Variovorax terrae: one gene and its partner. Each later gene encodes a partner of the first gene's protein in a complex. Links are inferred from orthologs where the notes say so. Each region holds a gene or a part of one and is shown in the gene's direction. Other genes may lie near its edges. The genes, in order: MMF98_RS17735 and dapF.

Region 1 (3,057 bases):
GGCCACTTCACCGGCCTCGTTCAGCGTGTCGGTCGCCAGCACCAGCGATTTGACGGTGCGCTGCAGCGGCAGGCCGAGCAGCTCGGCCACGTCGGCGCAGGTGCTCTTGCCCGGCGTCGGCGTCTTCACGAGGGCCTGCCCCGGCGCCGGACGCGGCCCGGCGGGCGCCAGCGCCTCGGCCTTTTCCATGTTGGCGGCATAGCTGCTGCTCGGGCAGTAGACGATGGCGTCCTCGCCCGTGGCAGCGATCACCTGGAACTCCTCGCTCAGGTCGCCGCCGATGGCCCCGCTGTCGGCGGCCACGGCGCGGTACGACAAGCCGAAGCGGTCGAAGATGCGGCGGTAGGCCGCGGCCATGACCTGGTAGCTGGCCTTGGCCCCGGCCATGTCGCGGTCGAAGCTGTAGGCATCCTTCATGATGAACTCGCGCCCGCGCATCAGGCCAAAGCGCGGCCGGCGCTCGTCGCGGAACTTGGTCTGGATCTGGTACAGGTTCTTCGGCAGCTGCTTGTAGCTGCGCAGTTCCTGGCGCGCGATGTCAGTGACCACTTCCTCGCTGGTCGGCTGCACGATGAAGCTGCGCTCATGCCGGTCCTTGATGCGCAGCAGCTCCGGGCCCATCTTGTCGAAGCGGCCGGTCTCCTGCCACAGCTCGGCCGGCTGGATCACCGGCATGGTGCACTCGACGGCGCCGGCCCGGTTCATCTCCTCGCGCACGATGGCCTCGACCTTGCGGATGACCCGCAGGCCCATCGGCATGTAGCTGTAGATGCCGGCCCCCAGCTTCTTGATCATGCCAGCGCGCGTCATGAGCTTGTGGCTCACCACTTCGGCATCGGCGGGCGCTTCCTTGAGAGTGGAAATGAAGAACTGGGAGGCTTTCATCGGGCGGAAATAATGAATAGGTACCAAGCCCCTTGCCGCCCGCGCAGTGGCGTGCATAATGAACTCAGTTTAAAAATTTGGGGTTTGATTATGCTTGACCGGGACGGCTTTCGGCCGAACGTCGGCATCATCCTGCTCAACCAGAAAAACCAGGTGTTCTGGGGCAAGCGAATCCGCACCCACAGCTGGCAGTTTCCGCAGGGTGGCATAGACCGGGGCGAGACCCCGGAGCAGGCGATGTTCCGCGAACTTCATGAAGAAGTGGGGCTCATGCCGCAGCATGTGCGCGTGGTCGCCCGCACCCGCGACTGGTTGCGCTACGAAGTGCCCGACCGGTACATCCGCCGCGACGCGCGCGGCCACTACAAGGGCCAGAAACAGATTTGGTATCTGCTGCAGCTGGTGGGCCATGACTGGGACCTGAACCTGCGCGCCACCAACCACCCCGAGTTCGATGCCTGGCGCTGGAACGACTACTGGGTGCCGCTGGACGTGGTGGTGGAGTTCAAGCGCGGTGTCTACGAGATGGCGCTGACCGAGCTGGCCCGCTACCTGCCGCGCCACGACCACCGCAACCGCTACCTGCGCAGCGGCATGCGCTCGCGCGAACACGAGGCGCACGACGTGCCGCCCGATCCCCTGCCCGGCGCTGGCTTCGAGCTGCCGCCCGGCGCGACCTTTGAACCCGATCCGCAGACCAGTGCTGCGGCTCCCCAGGACAACAACCATGCGGTTTCGTGATCTGGCGCCAGCTCTGCTGGCGCTGGCGGCCGGCGGGGCCTTCGCCCAGCTGGCTGCCGACAACCCCGACTGGCGCGAAAACGACGCGCCGCCTCCACCGGCCTTCGAGCTGTCGCGCCTGGTGCCGTTCGAGGTCAGCGCCTCCTCCTCGCTGGCGTTCGGCGTCGATGCCGGCACCATTCGCATCGGCGGCGATGGCGTGGTGCGCTATGTGGTGGTGGCGCGCAGCAAGAGCGGCGGCGCCACCAACACGATGTACGAGGGCATCCGCTGCGCCACCGGGGAGTTCAAGACCTACGCGCGCTACAACGAGGGCAGCGGCTGGACGCCCGTGAGCGCCCCCGAGTGGCAGTCGATGTACAAGGCGGTCCGCCCCCGCTATGCGCTGGAGCTGGCCCGCCAGGGCGTGTGCGCGGAGAATGCGCCGCCGCCCAGCGTGCAGCACATCCTGCGCGACCTGCGCAACCAGAACGAACAGAAGCGCGGCTGATCGGCGCCGGGGGTCAGCGGGTCAGCACCAGGTTGTCCCGGTGCACCATCTCGGGCTCAGCGGCATAGCCCAGCAGCGCCTCGAATTCGCCGGACGGCTTGCGGCACAGCAGGCGCGCTTCGGCGCTGGCGTAGTTGGCCAGCCCGCGCGCGATCTCGGTGCCCTGCGCATCCCGCACCGCGATCACCTCGCCGCGCGAGAAATCGCCTTCCACCGCCGTCATGCCGATCGGCAGCAGGCTCTTGCCCTCGTCGCGCAGCTTGACCACGGCGCCGGCATCCACCGTCACCGCGCCGCGCAGCTGCAGGTGGTCGGCCATCCATTGCTTGCGCGCCTGCGTCTTCTGGGTCTGGGCCACCAGCAGGGTGCCGATGGCCTCGCCGCGCGCGAGGCGCACCAGCGCGTCGCGCTCGCGGCCCCAGGCAATCACGGTGGAGGCGCCCGAGCCCGCGGCCCGCTTGGCGGCCAGGATCTTGGTGATCATGCCGCCCTTGCCCAGGCTCGAGCCCGCGCCGCCGGCCATGGCCTCCAGCGCCGGGTCGCCGGCCTTGGCTTCGTGCACGAAGGTGGCCGCCGGGTCCTTGCGCGGATCGGCGGTGTACAGGCCCTTCTGGTCGGTCAGGATGACCAGCGCATCGGCCTCCACGAGGTTGGCCACCAGTGCGCCCAGGGTGTCGTTGTCGCCGAACTTGATCTCGTCGTTGACCACCGTGTCGTTCTCGTTGATCACCGGCACCACATGCAGGCGCAGCAGCGTGAGCAGCGTGGAGCGCGCATTGAGGTAGCGCTCGCGGTCGGCCAGGTCGGCGTGCGTGAGCAGCACCTGCGCGCTGCCCAGGCCGTTCTCGCGCAGCTTGGTTTCATACATCTGCGCCAGCCCCATCTGGCCCACGGCGGCGGCGGCCTGCAGCTCATGGACTTCATGCGGCCGCGCGCTCCAG
Region 2 (3,198 bases), on another replicon or contig:
GCGTCGTCCGGCCCCGGGTCGATGGCGATGTAGCCGCTGGCCGGGTCCCCCACCAGGTAGCTGTTGGTGCCCGGGCCGGTCATCACGCCGGGGTTGGGGGCCGTGAGGCGCTGCACGTTCTTCAGCAGCGCCACCGGCTGCTCGGTCTGCCAGTCCAGGTGGTGCACGATCTGGCCGTCGGGGCTGACCAGCTCCAGCTCGCCGTAGGGCATCTCGTGCTCCATGTAGCGCGCCTCGCGGCCGGCCAGGAAACCGGCGCGCGGGCAACTGGTCCACAGCGGCTGCTCGCTGGCGCAGGCCGCCAGCACCTCATCGACGCTCTGGAAAGCCTGCAGCCGCTCCAGCGTGCGGATGGTCGGGAAGATGATGAAGAACTGCCCGGCCCGGTGCCGCGCCAGCGCGTCGACCGGGCGCACCCAGACCGGCTCGAACTGCTCGGCCTCGTCGGCCACCGGCTGCTGGCCTTCGGGCATGCGGGCCACGAGGAAGGGCACGTCGAAGCGGCGCGGCAGGTCGCGGTCGGTGATCCAGTGGGCCAGCACGAAGACCTGGTCGGCAGCCAGCGTCAGGCCGCGCGCCTGACACTGTGCGGCGAACGGCGCCTTGCGGTCGAGCGCGGCGATGTCGGCGGCGTTGGCCGGCCGGCCGTCGGCATGGCGGGCCAGCAGGATGCCGAGTTCCTCGAAGCTCTCGCGGATCGCGGCGATGGCCTGGGTCAGGTGCAGCTCGCTCTGCGTCGGGCGCCGCGCCGCGATGGCGTGCGCCGCGCTGTCGGCCGCGTCGACGCCGCCGCCGGGAAACACATAGGCGCCGGGTGCGAAGCTGGCCGTCATCGAGCGGCGCGTCATCAGCACCTCGATGCCCTGCGGCGTGTCGCGCAGCAGCAGCACGGTGGCGGCGGGTCGGGTGGGCACGGGCTCGCGCTGGGAGTGCAGGAGTTGGGAAGGGCGGACCATGCTGCATTATGGTCAGCCCGCGCCGGGCCCGCGGGTCGCGCGGGGGACGGGGGATAATCCCGTCCATGCGAATCCGCTTCACCAAAATGCAGGGCGCGGGCAACGACTTCGTGGTGCTCGACGAGACGCGCGCTCGCCTGGGTCTGAGCCCGGCCCAGTACCGCTTCCTGGCCGACCGGCACTTCGGCGTGGGCGCGGACCAGATCCTGACCGTGCGCCCCGCGCCCAGCGCGGACGTCGATTTCGAATACGTGATCCACAACGCCGACGGCGGCGAGGTCGAGCAGTGCGGCAATGGCGCGCGCTGCTTCGTGCGCTTCGTGCGCGAGCAGGGCCTGACCGCCAAGGAGGCGGTGAGGGTGCAGACCCTCAGCGGCGTGATCGAGCCGCGCATGGATGCCGACGGCCGCGTCACGGTGGACATGGGCGCGCCCATCTTCGAGTTGGCGCGCGTGCCCTTCGATGCGGCCGGCCTCACGCCCGAGGCCGCCGGTTCATGGCAGAAATGGCCGCTGGTCCTTGACGCACGGACCAACCCTGCTATCGTTTCCGTAGCAGTCCTGTCGATGGGCAACCCGCATGCGGTGCAGCTCGTGGACGACGTGGACAGCGCGCCGGTGGCGGCGCAGGGCCCGCTGATCGAGCGGCACCCGGCTTTTCCGAAGCGCGTCAACGCGGGCTTCATGCAGGTGTTGAGCCGCAGCCACATCCGGCTGCGCGTGTACGAGCGCGGCGCCGGCGAGACGCTGGCCTGCGGCACCGGCGCCTGCGCCGCGGTGGTGGCCGGCATCCGCCTCGGGCTGCTGGACGCGCGCGTCGACGTGGACACGCGCGGCGGGCGGCTGACCATCGAGTGGGCCGGCGGCGACAGCCCGGTGCGCATGACCGGCCCGGCCGTGACGGTTTTTGCAGGTGACATCGACATCCCCGACAACCCATGAACATCAACGCCATGAACCCCATCACCGAAGACGACATCGCCAACTACCTGGCGAACACGCCCGACTTCTTCGAGCGCCACGCCGAGCTGCTGGCCAGCGTGCAGATGACCAGCCCGCACGGCAACCGCGCCGTGAGCCTGCAGGAGCGTCAGGCCGAGATGCTGCGCGAGAAGATCAAGGCGCTGGAGCACCGCGTGATGGACATGATCCGCCACGGCAACGAGAACATGATCATTGCCGACAAGCTGCAGCGCTGGGCGCGCAACCTGTTCCTCACGCCCGAGGCGCGCGCGCTGCCGGCCCAGATCCTGGTCGAGCTGCGCGAGCAGTTCCTGGTGCCGCAGGTGGCGATCAAGGTCTGGGGCGTGGACAGCGCCTTTGCCGGCGAAGCCTTCGCGCAGGGCGTGAGCGACGATGCCAAGACCTTCGCCTCCTCGCTGACCATGCCGTACTGCGGCGTGAACTCGGGGTTCGAGCCCGTCAACTGGCTTGACGACTCGGCCCTGGCCATGTCGCTGGCGCTGGTCCCGCTGCGCGCCGGCGCCATCAACAGCCCCGGCCCCGCGTTCGGCCTGCTGGTGCTGGCCTCGCCCGATCCGCAGCGCTTTCACAGCGGCATGGGCACCGACTTCCTGGAACGCATCGCCGAGCTGGCCAGCGCCGCGCTGTCGCGGCTGCGGTAGCCTGCATGGGCGCTGCCGAGGCATCTCTCGTCGAGCGCTACCTCGAGCATGTGCGCGTGGAAAAGCGCCTGGCGCAGCGCACGGTCGAACTCTATGCGCTGGACCTGCAGAAACTCAGCGGCCACGCGGCCCAGGCCGGCGTCGAGCTGTTGCAGGTGCAGAACGCCCATATCCGCCGCTGGGTGGCGCAGATGCATGGCGGCGGCCGCAGCGGACGCGGCATCGCGCTCATCCTCTCGGGCTGGCGCGGCTTCTACACCTGGCTCGGGCGCCAGGGCCTGATCGCCAGCAACCCGGTGCAGGATGTGCGGGCCCCCAAGGCGGCCCGGCCGCTGCCCAAGGCGCTGAGCGTGGACGACTCCGTGCAGCTCGCGGGCTACCAGAACGACGACAACGATCCCTGGCTCGAGGCGCGCGATGCGGCCATGGTGGAGTTGCTCTACGGCTGCGGCCTGCGCGTGGGCGAGCTGGTGGGGCTCGACGCCGTGGCCGGCAGCGCGGCGCGCGGCTGGGTCGATCTGCAGGCCGGCGAAGCGCATGTGCTGGGCAAGGGCGGCAAGCGCCGCGCGGTGCCGGTGGGGGCCCAGGCGCTCGAGGCGCTGCAGCACTGGCTGGCGC

The links.
Region 2: the proteins of MMF98_RS17735 (region 1) and dapF are in contact, whole or in part, in a solved structure (PDB 5YGU), measured with the Escherichia coli proteins. The link is inferred for Variovorax terrae from one-to-one orthologs.

What each region holds. Positions count from the first base shown.
Region 1 is NZ_JALGBI010000002.1:478,384-481,440, reverse strand. Bases 55-2,800 are described here. They hold MMF98_RS17735 (RNA pyrophosphohydrolase), read left to right. Parts: upstream 55-975; coding sequence 976-1,626; downstream 1,627-2,800. Other genes in these bases: proB (glutamate 5-kinase), read right to left, coding at 2,130-2,800; MMF98_RS17730 (CNP1-like family protein), read left to right, coding at 1,613-2,116; MMF98_RS17740 (proline--tRNA ligase), read right to left, coding at 55-885. In the rest of the region: more of MMF98_RS17740, read right to left, coding at 1-54; more of proB, read right to left, coding at 2,801-3,057. UniProt on the Escherichia coli protein: Master regulator of 5'-end-dependent mRNA decay.
Region 2 is NZ_JALGBI010000001.1:421,953-425,150, forward strand. What follows is about bases 73-2,959. They hold dapF (diaminopimelate epimerase), read left to right. Parts: upstream 73-1,021; coding sequence 1,022-1,897; downstream 1,898-2,959. Other genes in these bases: MMF98_RS01915 (MBL fold metallo-hydrolase), read right to left, coding at 73-956; MMF98_RS01925 (DUF484 family protein), read left to right, coding at 1,909-2,580; MMF98_RS01930 (tyrosine recombinase XerC), read left to right, coding at 2,586-2,959. Outside these bases: more of MMF98_RS01915, read right to left, coding at 1-72; more of MMF98_RS01930, read left to right, coding at 2,960-3,198. UniProt on the Escherichia coli protein: Involved in the succinylase branch of the L-lysine biosynthesis and in the biosynthesis of the pentapeptide incorporated in the peptidoglycan moiety. Catalyzes the stereoinversion of LL-2,6-diaminopimelate (L,L-DAP) to meso-diaminopimelate (meso-DAP).